Regions from separate parts of the Romboutsia sp. LXY-2 genome, predicted to be linked through region 1. Evidence: riboswitches for the same ligand, from Rfam matches in the RefSeq annotation. Region 1 holds a riboswitch; each other region holds the start of a gene.

What was found. A riboswitch is a leader RNA that binds a small molecule or an ion and turns the genes downstream of it on or off. The one in region 1 is predicted to bind thiamine pyrophosphate.
Region 2: it holds a riboswitch for thiamine pyrophosphate, as region 1 does, so the genes downstream of both, thiC (phosphomethylpyrimidine synthase ThiC) here and thiM (hydroxyethylthiazole kinase) in region 1, are expected to answer to the same signal.
Region 3: it holds a riboswitch for thiamine pyrophosphate, as region 1 does, so the genes downstream of both, thiS (sulfur carrier protein ThiS) here and thiM (hydroxyethylthiazole kinase) in region 1, are expected to answer to the same signal.
Region 4: it holds a riboswitch for thiamine pyrophosphate, as region 1 does, so the genes downstream of both, thiC (phosphomethylpyrimidine synthase ThiC) here and thiM (hydroxyethylthiazole kinase) in region 1, are expected to answer to the same signal.

What each region holds. Positions count from the first base shown of each region.
Region 1 is NZ_JBKFGI010000006.1:190,907-194,124, forward strand. Features, by position in the region: gene thiT (energy-coupled thiamine transporter ThiT) at 1-36, opposite strand, end outside; gene tenA (thiaminase II) at 36-701, opposite strand; gene thiM (hydroxyethylthiazole kinase) at 727-1,512, opposite strand; TPP riboswitch at 1,639-1,733, opposite strand; gene ACI48P_RS12060 (ComEC/Rec2 family competence protein) at 1,788-2,951, opposite strand; gene ACI48P_RS12065 (sensor histidine kinase) at 2,976-3,218, opposite strand, start outside.
Region 2 is NZ_JBKFGI010000003.1:492,808-496,025, reverse strand. Features, by position in the region: gene thiC (phosphomethylpyrimidine synthase ThiC) at 1-1,219, opposite strand, end outside; TPP riboswitch at 1,321-1,416, opposite strand; gene trxA (thioredoxin) at 1,475-1,792, opposite strand; gene ACI48P_RS08105 (LysR family transcriptional regulator) at 1,995-2,879, opposite strand; gene ACI48P_RS08100 (nitroreductase family protein) at 3,101-3,218, shown strand, end outside.
Region 3 is NZ_JBKFGI010000003.1:226,796-230,013, forward strand. Features, by position in the region: gene ACI48P_RS06925 (DegV family protein) at 1-650, shown strand, start outside; gene ACI48P_RS06930 (DegV family protein) at 683-1,516, shown strand; TPP riboswitch at 1,656-1,767, shown strand; gene thiS (sulfur carrier protein ThiS) at 1,837-2,031, shown strand; gene thiF (sulfur carrier protein ThiS adenylyltransferase ThiF) at 2,033-2,833, shown strand; gene ACI48P_RS06945 (thiazole synthase) at 2,853-3,218, shown strand, end outside.
Region 4 is NZ_JBKFGI010000004.1:164,478-167,695, reverse strand. Features, by position in the region: gene ACI48P_RS09100 (ABC transporter substrate-binding protein) at 1-451, shown strand, start outside; gene thiC (phosphomethylpyrimidine synthase ThiC) at 514-1,812, opposite strand; TPP riboswitch at 1,914-2,009, opposite strand; gene trxA (thioredoxin) at 2,068-2,385, opposite strand; gene ACI48P_RS09085 (LysR family transcriptional regulator) at 2,588-3,218, opposite strand, start outside.

The DNA of each region.
Region 1 (3,218 bases):
TGGAATTAAACATAAAATAAGTAATACAGTATTCACTATTTACACCCTCCTTCGTAAGCCATATTCCAGAAATCCATCTCATAAATACTTGATTTTCTAAATATTGTTCTTAATGTTTCTTTTTCAGACTCACTTAAGTCTTTGCATAATTCATTAGTAAAATCTATCCATAAGTTAGTAAATTCAGTGTATCCTTCATTACTATATGTCTCTATCCAAGGTTTAAAGAAGTTATCTTCATATGAGTCCTTATACTTTTCCTTTAAACGAGTTCCTATAAAACTATAGCTCCATGTACATGGTAATATTGTAGCTGCTATTTCTTGAACACTTCCAGTCATAGCAATACCTTTCATATAACTAGTGTAACTTTCATTTGTCATATGATATTCATAACTTTCTAGTGTTTCAATATCCACTCCAAAGTTTTTAAGGTAAGTTATGTGAGTAGCGGTTTCGTCATTTATTATTCCATCTACACCATCATAAAAAGTTCTCATCTCTTTTAATGTTTTACATTTTACAACAGCCATACAAAATACCTTTGCATACTCTTTTAGATATAAGTAGTCTTGTATTAAGTAGTCTTTAAACTTTTCTTTATCTAAATTTCCCTTTGCAAGTTCTATTAAAAACGGATGCTCTAAGTAAGCCTCCCATATATCTCTACTTCCTTCAAATAGGTAATCCGTAAATAACATAATTTAATCTCCTCCAGTCTATTATCTAAGCTTTTTGTAATCTAGAATATTTTTCTAACTTTTCTGTATTTAGTTCATATATTTCATTCATTAAGTTGACTCTAAAAGTTCCTATAGGCGGATTTTGCTTGTTTGCAAGTTCACCTGATAATGACATTGTAAGTACACCCATAGTTGCAGCCTCTAACTTATTTTCACTACAAGGTAAGTAACTACCTATTAAACTTGCCGTCATGCATCCTGTACCAGTTATGTTCTTTAACTTCTCATCACCATTTTCTACTTTGTATAATTCTTCTCCATCTGTAACTATATCTACTTTACCAGTTGCCACAACTACACATTCTAGCTTTTTAGCAACTTTTTTTATAATCTCTGTAGCATCTACCTCATCATCAAATGAGTCCACACCTTTTCCGTTTACATCGAATCCCCCTATAAACTTAATTTCAGCTACATTTCCTTTGACAACATCAAACTTAACTTCATTTAAAAGTTTGTTAGTTAATTCTGTTCTAGCTTTAGTAGCAAATACTCCTACAGGATCTAAGATCACAGGCTTATTATATTTATTTGCAGCTTTTCCTGCTAAAACATATAAATCTACTAGTCCACTATTCATTGTACCAATATTTATTACTACAGAATTACAGACGCTAACAATATCTTCCACTTCTTCATATGATGAACTCATTAATGGACTTGCACCTACCGCTAAAGTAGTGTTTGCACAATCATTTATTGTTACATAATTTGTGTAATGCAATACTAGCGGATTCACTTCTTTAACTCTCTCAATTAATTTAAACATTTTCTATTCCCCCTAATAATTATTCTAAAATTAGCTGTTATAATTTCCTAATACGTAAAAAAAGCTATACCCAGGTAGGTATAGCTTTTACTTACAAACAAATACAACATATCTTTAATGTTCATTACGTTTATATTTAAGCTTTCCTACGCTGGCATTATCCAGATCAGGTATAAGGGTCGGATTATCCTCTCAGCCATATGGCTCCCCTAGCTAATTTTATATTTTATTATACTTTCATTATAAACCTTTGACTAATTTTGTCAACTTTTTTATTAATTACCACAGCTTTTACAAACTCTTGGTTTGCCACTTTCTGCTATTGTTCCATTTAATATATTTTTGCTCTTAGATAATGTAGAGCAATTCTGTGTTGTATGGTATACAGATCCATTTGGAGTCCAATAAACAGTAGAACTATTTGCAATAACTTGATTATCTTTTACTACTTCTTCACTTTTTTTGTCATTAACGGTTTGGTCGTTATTAGAACTTTCGCTATATTTACTATTTTCTCCAATACTATAGCTTCCATTACTACAATCTGTAGATACCCCATTCCCACTAGACTTAAACACAACTTCTCCACATTCATCACTTCTGTGTACTTTTATGTTAAGTTTTTCAAAAGTGTCCATAGTCTCCTTATGAGGATGGCCATACTTATTATTTTTTCCTACTAATATTATTGCATATTCCGGGTCTATTGCTTTAACAAAATCATATCCACTCGAAGTATGACTACCATGATGCCCTGCCTTTAAAACATCTACATCTCCAAGCTTATTTACTATCTTATTTTCTATAACTTGCCCAGCATCACCCATAAATGCAAAAACATCTTCTCCATTAGTTATTTTTACAACTAATGAATCATCATTTTTATTCTCTCCACCATCGGTATTATAAATTTCAAAAACGGCACTTCCTAAATTGAATTTCGTACCTTCTAGCGGTACAGATGGATATACATTTTTGTTAGCTGATGATTGGATAAAATCTCTATACGTTTTAGTATCTGCATCTCCATTTGGAACAAATAACTTACCTATATCCATATTGTCAATTATTTTATCTGCTCCGCCTATATGGTCAGCATCAAAATGTGTAAGTATAAAGTAATCTAACTTAGATATGTTTTTATTTTTTAAGTAATTTACCATATAAGACTCATCATCATTATCTCCTGAGTCTATCAATAAGTATTTTCCATTTTGTTCTATCAATATTGCATCGCTATTTCCTGTGTTTATATAAGTCACAACACAATCAGATATGTTGTTATCTTGTTGATTGTTTTCACTTGAATTATTTAAAACTACATCTTTTGGTACACTTATATTTTCTTCTTTTTTACTAATATTATTGCTACACCCCGTTAAAGCTAATGTTGCTATCAGTAAAAAACTAATAAATTTTGATTTTAAATTTTTAGTCATTTCTTCCCCCAATTAAATTTCATTTTATTCATATAGCTTGTATATATCAGAAAGTTCAAGTTCTATTTTTTGAATATCAATTTCATATATAGATTCTTCATCTAAGTTATCATCTAATAGCATTCTATTTGGAAGCAATATTTCAAATTCCGTTCCATTCTCTTCATCACTTTCTAAATATATCTCTCCACCATTTAATTCTACTATTGACTTTACAATACTAAGCCCTATTCCACTTCCTTCATTAAGTCTAGTTAAAGACTTGTC
Region 2 (3,218 bases), on a different contig from region 1:
CCTTCTCATCAGGTATTGAACTTTCTCTATATTTTCTTGGCTTTTCTGGATCTAGAGCTAAATTTATCATTTCATCAAAGTTAATATCAGCTCTTGCTTTACTCATTTTATAGTCCCAATTTTTTGCACCATTAACTCCTTTGGCTATATCTGCTGCATGGGCTGCAATCTTAGCTGCTACTATTCCTTCTTTCATATCGTCTAAATCAGGAAGTCTTAAATGCTCTGCTGGAGTTACATAACATAAGAAGTCTGCACCATAGGTTGCTGCTATTGCTCCACCTATTGCAGAAGTTATATGGTCATATCCTGGAGCTACATCCGTTACTATTGGACCTAATACATAAAAAGGTGCTCCATGGCAAAGCTTCTTTTGAAGTACCATATTGGCTTCTATTTCATTTATAGCCATATGACCAGGACCTTCTACTATTATTTGTACATTTTTCTCCCAAGCCCTTTTAGTTAGCTCTCCCAATGTTATTAATTCTTTTATTTGGCAGGCATCTGTTGCATCATTTATTGAACCAGGTCTTAAAGCATCTCCTAAAGATATTGTCATATCATACTGTGCACATATTTCTAGTAGTCTATCATAATACTCATAAAAAGGATTTTCTGCATTATTTAGCTCCATCCAAGCATATAAAAGAGATCCACCTCTTGAAACTATATGAGTTAATCTTTTATTTCTTTTTAAGGTTTCAACAGACTCTCTATTAAGACCGGCATGTACAGTAATAAAATCCACACCATCTTCTCCATGTTTCTCAACTACTTTAAAAAATTCGTCTACTGTAATATCTTTTAATTCTTTATCATAAAACCCAATGGCATCATACATAGGCACAGTACCTATCATTGCACTTGACATATTAACTATATTCTTTCTTAAACCTTCTGTTTTTCCATAATTAGAAAGGTCCATTATAGCTTCAGCTCCCATATTAAGTGCTACTCTAACCTTCTCTAATTCTTTATCATAATCGCAGCAGTCTTTAGATATTCCTAAATTAACATTTATTTTAGTTCTTAAGCCTTTTCCAACACCTTCAGCACTTAATGATTTATGATTTTTATTTGCTGGTATTGCTATTTGTCCTTTTGCTACTAATTCTAATATTTCCTCTATTTTTTTACTTTCTTTAGTAGCAACAATTTGCATTTCTTTTGTTATTATTCCTTTTTTTGCAGCATCCATTTGTGTTGAGTAATTCATTTTATCCCCCTAATTTTTAGCTATACCTTGATTGAGAGTTTTATATACTAAAAAAAGCTATATTCCACATAGGAACATAGCTTTTTGATTACATTACAAAAAAGTATATAAATCTGCTTTCCTACGCTGGCATTATCCAGATCAGGTACAAGGGTTGATTTTCATCTCTCAGTCTTTCGACACCCCTAGCTAATATTTTATTTTACAATTGTATTGTAACTCTATTCTTTACAAAAATCAATTAAATTATTAGATTTATATGTATTCTTCAATTTTTTCTTTTAAGCTTTTTTCAGGAATAAATCCTACTAATCTATCTTTTTCTTTACCATCCTTAAAAACTATTACAGTTGGAACTGTAGTTACTGTAAATTTTTGTGCAAGATCCATGCTTTCATCTATATCAACTTTAAAGAAATCTGCTTTGTCTTCCATTTCTTCTGCTAATGATTCAAATACTGGTGAAAGCATTTTGCAAGGTCCACACCATGTTGCAAAGAAATCAACTACAACCACTCCTTCTTTATATTCTACTTCATTTACAAATTCATTTGTGTTTATTATATTAGCCATCTTTTACTCTCCTTTTATTTTGTTAATATAAATTCAGAAATTCATATAGTAATAATAGGTTTTTCATTTGTGTTTTTATTATACATTAAATAAATATATCTTTTTAAAATTAACTATAACTAAATTATGTAAACCATTTCGATTATATTTACTTTATAATAACGCTTTTTATACGTAAATAAGAGTTAGTATATGCTAACTCTTATTTACCATAATCTGATGAAATTACAAAGTCTTTAAAGGATTTACATATAGGTGAAAGATATGAATTTTTCATCCAACCCATATATATTATACTGTTTTTTATTTCTTCTTTAATTTTAATTACTGATACTAAATTTTTATTTATTAAGGGCGTATTAGGTATAATACTTATTCCTGCACCAGTAGCTACCAAACCTTCAAATATAGTAGAACTGCTTGGTTTAATTGAAATCTTTGGTATATATCCTAATGAATTTTTATACCACTGCATTTTATCTTCATTTATTTCACATGATGAAACAAAATACTCGTCTTTTAAGTCTTTTAAAGAAACTTCTTCTTCATTTGCAAGTTTATGATTTTTAGGAACTATTAAAACATATTCTTCTTTTTTTATTGGAATAAATTCTATGTCGCTATTTTCTGAAATAGAATCTTGTGTATCAAAAAAGCATAATTCAATATTACTATTTTTTAAATCCATTAACATATCTACTCTTGATTGATAATTAAACTGGAATTTAGCATTAGGATTATTATTAAAAAATACACTAATTACAAGAGGCATAAAGTACGTACCAACGTTAGAAGTTGAAGAAATTGAAATTGTTCCCGTATCAGCATCGGTTATTTTTTTTAATTCCTTTATACCCTTTTCTATTTCTTCTAATGCTTTACTTATATGATTTAAAAATATATTTCCAAAGGATGTAAGCTTTATATTTCTACCTTCTTTTTTAAAAAGCGGTACTTCAAGCTCTTCTTCTAATTTTGCTATTGCTTTACTTAAGGCAGGCTGAGATACTGCTAATTTTTGTGATGCTATAGTGAAGTTTTCTGTTTCTGCAATAGTTTTAAAATACTCTAACTGTTGTAAGTTCATATTACCTCCTTTAATAGTATAGAAAATATTTTATAATAATTTCATAAATTGGTTTTATATACAGTTTATATAACCAATAGTTATATAAGTATGAAAATTTTCAATTAGACATTACTGATTTACCAATGCTATAATTAAAAACATAGTAAATAAACTATAATTAATAATTATAGATATTTTATTAATTTATGTCAAATTCTTATTTGAGGAGATTAAATATTATGATGAATGTAAACAAAGAAAAATGTATTTCATGTGAATTATGTATTAAAGACTGTCCTACAAGGTGTATATCATTAGTAGATAATAAAGCAGATATTAATAATAATAATTGTATAA
Region 3 (3,218 bases), on a different contig from region 1:
AAGCTACTTACTCTCAATTTAAAGATGTATTTGATAAGTATATAAATGAATATGATGAAATACTATATATTGGTGGTTCTTCAGCTGCTTCAGGGACTTATCAAAGTGCTGTAATGGCAAGTAATGATACTGAAGGCAAAGCAAAAATATTCACTTTTGATACTTACAACTTCTCAGCAGGAGGGGCAGTTTTTATAATAAAAGCTTGTCAATTATTAGATGAAGGAAAAAAATCTGAAGAAATTATTAAAATTCTTGAAGGATTGAAAGGTACTCAAAGAGTATATCTATCAGTAGATACTTTAGAATATTTATATAAAGGTGGAAGAGTATCAGGTGCAAAGGCAAAATTAGGTAGTTTATTAAAGATTAAACCTATACTTTCTTTAGAGGAAGGAATTATTTCGCCGAAATCCCAAGTAAGAGGAGAAAAGCAAATGATATCTACCATATTTAATAAAGCCACTGAAGGAATAAACGATATAGAAAATAGAATAATCGTTTATGGATGTGGTGATAACATTGAACAAGGTAAAATGTTAAAGGAAAAAATATTAGCAACTAACTGTAAACATGCCTATGAAGTTAAGGCTGGAGCATGTATTACTGCACATTCAGGACCTGCCATAGTAGGTATGGCGATCTTATAGTAATAGGTATAGTTAAATGTAGGAGGTAAATGATGAAAATAATATGTGATACCATGTCAGATGTGCCAAAGGAAATTATAAATGAATTTGATATAGAGGTAATACCATTAACAATATTAGTAGATGGAAAAGAATATTTAGATGGAGTTGACATAACAAATGAAGAGTTCTATCAAATATTGAGAAGCAACCAAGAGTTGCCTAAAACATCTCAAATTACTTTTGTAAGATTTAAGGAAGCTTTTGAAAAATATACTACTCAAGGTGAAGATGTATTATATATAGGTGGATCTTCAGCAGCTTCAGGGACATTCCAAAGTGCTGTTATGGCAAGTAGAGAAGTTGAAGGAAGTGGAAAAGTTTACACTTTTGATACTTATAGTTTATCAGTATGTGCGGCAGGGTTTGTAATAAAAGCTGCATTATTAAAAGAAGAAGGTAAATCGGTAGATGATTTAATAAGTGAGTTAGAATCATTAAAGGGAACTGAAACAGCATTTTTCTTTGTTGATAGCTTAGAACATCTACAAAAAGGAGGAAGAATATCTTCTACAAAAGCTGCAATAGGGACAATGTTAAACATAAAGCCAATATTAACGATAAAAGATGGTATAGTTGACCAAAAATCTCAAGTTAGAGGTAAAAAGCATTTATCAGCTACTTTAGTTAATAATACTATTGATTTAGCCAAAAGCTTAGATGATAGAATAGTAATACTAGGATTCTGTGATAATGAAGATGATATAGAAAACGTAAAAAGTAAAGTATTAGAAGCAGGTAATCCTAAGGCTATATACAAAGTAAATATAGGAGCTTGTATATCGTCTCACTCTGGACCAAGTATAGTTGGTATAGCTACAATATAATTTTTTATAATGCAATAATAACTTAGAGACACAAGGCTGAACATTTTGTTCAGCTTTTTTTGTGAGGTATTTATAATATCAAAAAATGTATTGTGTTAGAGAAAACTGTATGCTAAACTTATTTTGTAAGAAAAAATGAATATGAAGCTAGGGGAGCTATAATTGGATAGTTGAGAAGTGAAGCCGTAACTTACAGACTCTAAACACCTGATCAAGATAATACTTGCGGAGGGAAGCTATTTAATATACAGCCAATAAACTAGTATAATTGCGTTCTCTTTCAAGAGAGCGCTTTTTTGTTATCAAAAGGAGGTTAGACAATGAAGGTAAATGGGAAAGAATTAGAATTTAAGGACAACACATCAATCTCAAAATTACTTGATAACATTGGTGTTAATAAAAACACTGTTGTTGTAGAAGTAAACTTAGAAATTATTGAAAATGAAGCCTACGATAATTATTTCCTTAGAGAAGATGATGTTATAGAAGTAATACGCTTTGTAGGGGGGGGCTAAAATGATTATTTACATAAATGAAGTAAAAGTTGAAGTTACTGATGGAAGTAATCTATTTGAAATAAGAGAAAAATATAAAAGTGATGCTGATGTATTAATTTTAAATGGATACCCAATAAATGAAAATACAATATTAAAGCATAATGATAAAATAACTCTTATTAAAAAGGGTGAGATGCCAAAATATGAAGAGCTAGAGTCATTAATGATTTCAAGACATACTCCTAATATTCATAATAAGTTAAAAGCAGGAGCTGTATCCATATTAGGACTTGGAGGACTAGGCTCAAATATTGCTATATCCTTAGCTAGAATAGGTGTAGGTCATTTAATCATAGCTGATTTTGATATTGTGGAGCCATCAAATCTAAATAGACAACAATACTTTATTAGTGATATAGGAAAATACAAAACAGAAGCTTTAAAGGAAAAGATAGAAAATATAAATCCATTCATAAAAATAAGTACAATTAACAAAATAATTAACTCATCAAATATTCACGACTTAAAAGACTGTGACATAATAATTGAAGCATTTGATAATCCAAGCTATAAGGCAGAAATAGCCAATGAAATATTAATTAAAATGAGAGATAAGTATTTAATATCATCTTCAGGGATGGCAGGATACTATGACTCAAATATTATAAAAACTAGAAAAGTAAGAGATAAGTTTTATATATGTGGAGATGAAACATATGAAGCTAGAGAAGGTGAAGGTTTAATGGCACCAAGAGTAGCAATATGTGCAAATCACATGGCTAATTTAGCAACAAGAATTCTAGTTGGGGATGAATTTTAATACAAATAGGGGGAAGACGATGGATAAGTTAGTATTAGGTGGAATTGAATTTAACAGTAGATTATTAATAGGTACAGGGAAATATTCGTCAAATGATATGTTGCCAAAGGTTATAGAATCAAGTAGCAGTGAAATAATTACAATGGCTCTTAGAAGAGTAGATTTAGATAATGAAGAAGAAAATATATTAACATATATTCCAAAGGATATGACTATACTTCCTAACACTTCAGGTGCAACAAACCATATGGAAGCTGTTAGAATAGCAAGGATAGCAAGAAGAATGGGATGTGGTAATTTTATAAAGATAGAGGTAATAAGTGATAGTAAATATTTATTACCAGACAATGAAGAAACAATAAAAGCTACTAAAATTCTTGCAGAT
Region 4 (3,218 bases), on a different contig from region 1:
ATCAAATGCTGGAGAAAGTTTTGTTACTTCAGGAGTTAGCGATAAGTTTGAAGTTGGTGTTGTACCATATCCTGCAAAACATAGAATGCAACAAGGAACTGATTTATATGTATTTACAAATGCTTCAGCTGAGCAAAGAACTGCAGCTATTGAATACTTAAAGTTTTTAACAACTAAAGAAAATCAAATAACTTGGGCTAAAGAAACTGGTTATATTCCTGTAAGAAAGAGCGCAATAGAATCAGATGAATATAAAAAATCTGGTAGCTTAGTTGCACCAATAGTATCTGAAGCTACTAAAGATTTATATACAAATCCTGTTATGCCAAATGCAGATAGTGCATACCGTGAATCAGCAATAATGCTAGAAGGCATATTAGCACAACCTACTTCTGATGTTAAAGCTAAGTTAGATGATTTTAAATCAACTTTAATGTCTATTTGGGAATAGTTTCTTTAAGATAAAATAAATTAAGGGTACTTCTAGGTACCCTTAATTATATTTAATATTTATTATAGTTGTGGATTTTCACCATTCATTAATTTTTTCATAGTTCTCATCGAACACATTTTACCACACATAGTACAGCTTTCCTTCTCATCAGGTATTGAACTTTCTCTATATTTTCTTGGCTTTTCTGGATCTAGAGCTAAATTTATCATTTCATCAAAGTTAATATCAGCTCTTGCTTTACTCATTTTATAGTCCCAATTTTTTGCACCATTAACTCCTTTGGCTATATCTGCTGCATGGGCTGCAATCTTAGCTGCTACTATTCCTTCTTTCATATCGTCTAAATCAGGAAGTCTTAAATGCTCTGCTGGAGTTACATAACATAAGAAGTCTGCACCATAGGTTGCTGCTATTGCTCCACCTATTGCAGAAGTTATATGGTCATATCCTGGAGCTACATCCGTTACTATTGGACCTAATACATAAAAAGGTGCTCCATGGCAAAGCTTCTTTTGAAGTACCATATTGGCTTCTATTTCATTTATAGCCATATGACCAGGACCTTCTACTATTATTTGTACATTTTTCTCCCAAGCCCTTTTAGTTAGCTCTCCCAATGTTATTAATTCTTTTATTTGGCAGGCATCTGTTGCATCATTTATTGAACCAGGTCTTAAAGCATCTCCTAAAGATATTGTCATATCATACTGTGCACATATTTCTAGTAGTCTATCATAATACTCATAAAAAGGATTTTCTGCATTATTTAGCTCCATCCAAGCATATAAAAGAGATCCACCTCTTGAAACTATATGAGTTAATCTTTTATTTCTTTTTAAGGTTTCAACAGACTCTCTATTAAGACCGGCATGTACAGTAATAAAATCCACACCATCTTCTCCATGTTTCTCAACTACTTTAAAAAATTCGTCTACTGTAATATCTTTTAATTCTTTATCATAAAACCCAATGGCATCATACATAGGCACAGTACCTATCATTGCACTTGACATATTAACTATATTCTTTCTTAAACCTTCTGTTTTTCCATAATTAGAAAGGTCCATTATAGCTTCAGCTCCCATATTAAGTGCTACTCTAACCTTCTCTAATTCTTTATCATAATCGCAGCAGTCTTTAGATATTCCTAAATTAACATTTATTTTAGTTCTTAAGCCTTTTCCAACACCTTCAGCACTTAATGATTTATGATTTTTATTTGCTGGTATTGCTATTTGTCCTTTTGCTACTAATTCTAATATTTCCTCTATTTTTTTACTTTCTTTAGTAGCAACAATTTGCATTTCTTTTGTTATTATTCCTTTTTTTGCAGCATCCATTTGTGTTGAGTAATTCATTTTATCCCCCTAATTTTTAGCTATACCTTGATTGAGAGTTTTATATACTAAAAAAAGCTATATTCCACATAGGAACATAGCTTTTTGATTACATTACAAAAAAGTATATAAATCTGCTTTCCTACGCTGGCATTATCCAGATCAGGTACAAGGGTTGATTTTCATCTCTCAGTCTTTCGACACCCCTAGCTAATATTTTATTTTACAATTGTATTGTAACTCTATTCTTTACAAAAATCAATTAAATTATTAGATTTATATGTATTCTTCAATTTTTTCTTTTAAGCTTTTTTCAGGAATAAATCCTACTAATCTATCTTTTTCTTTACCATCCTTAAAAACTATTACAGTTGGAACTGTAGTTACTGTAAATTTTTGTGCAAGATCCATGCTTTCATCTATATCAACTTTAAAGAAATCTGCTTTGTCTTCCATTTCTTCTGCTAATGATTCAAATACTGGTGAAAGCATTTTGCAAGGTCCACACCATGTTGCAAAGAAATCAACTACAACCACTCCTTCTTTATATTCTACTTCATTTACAAATTCATTTGTGTTTATTATATTAGCCATCTTTTACTCTCCTTTTATTTTGTTAATATAAATTCAGAAATTCATATAGTAATAATAGGTTTTTCATTTGTGTTTTTATTATACATTAAATAAATATATCTTTTTAAAATTAACTATAACTAAATTATGTAAACCATTTCGATTATATTTACTTTATAATAACGCTTTTTATACGTAAATAAGAGTTAGTATATGCTAACTCTTATTTACCATAATCTGATGAAATTACAAAGTCTTTAAAGGATTTACATATAGGTGAAAGATATGAATTTTTCATCCAACCCATATATATTATACTGTTTTTTATTTCTTCTTTAATTTTAATTACTGATACTAAATTTTTATTTATTAAGGGCGTATTAGGTATAATACTTATTCCTGCACCAGTAGCTACCAAACCTTCAAATATAGTAGAACTGCTTGGTTTAATTGAAATCTTTGGTATATATCCTAATGAATTTTTATACCACTGCATTTTATCTTCATTTATTTCACATGATGAAACAAAATACTCGTCTTTTAAGTCTTTTAAAGAAACTTCTTCTTCATTTGCAAGTTTATGATTTTTAGGAACTATTAAAACATATTCTTCTTTTTTTATTGGAATAAATTCTATGTCGCTATTTTCTGAAATAGAATCTTGTGTATCAAAAAAGCATAATTCAATATTACTATTTTTTAAATCCATTAACATATCTACTCTTGATTGATAATTAAACTGGAATTTAGCATTAGGATTATTATTAAAAAATACACTAATTACAAGAGGCATAAAGTACGTACCAACGTTAGAAGTTGAAGAAATTGAAATTGTTCCCGTATCAGCATCGGTT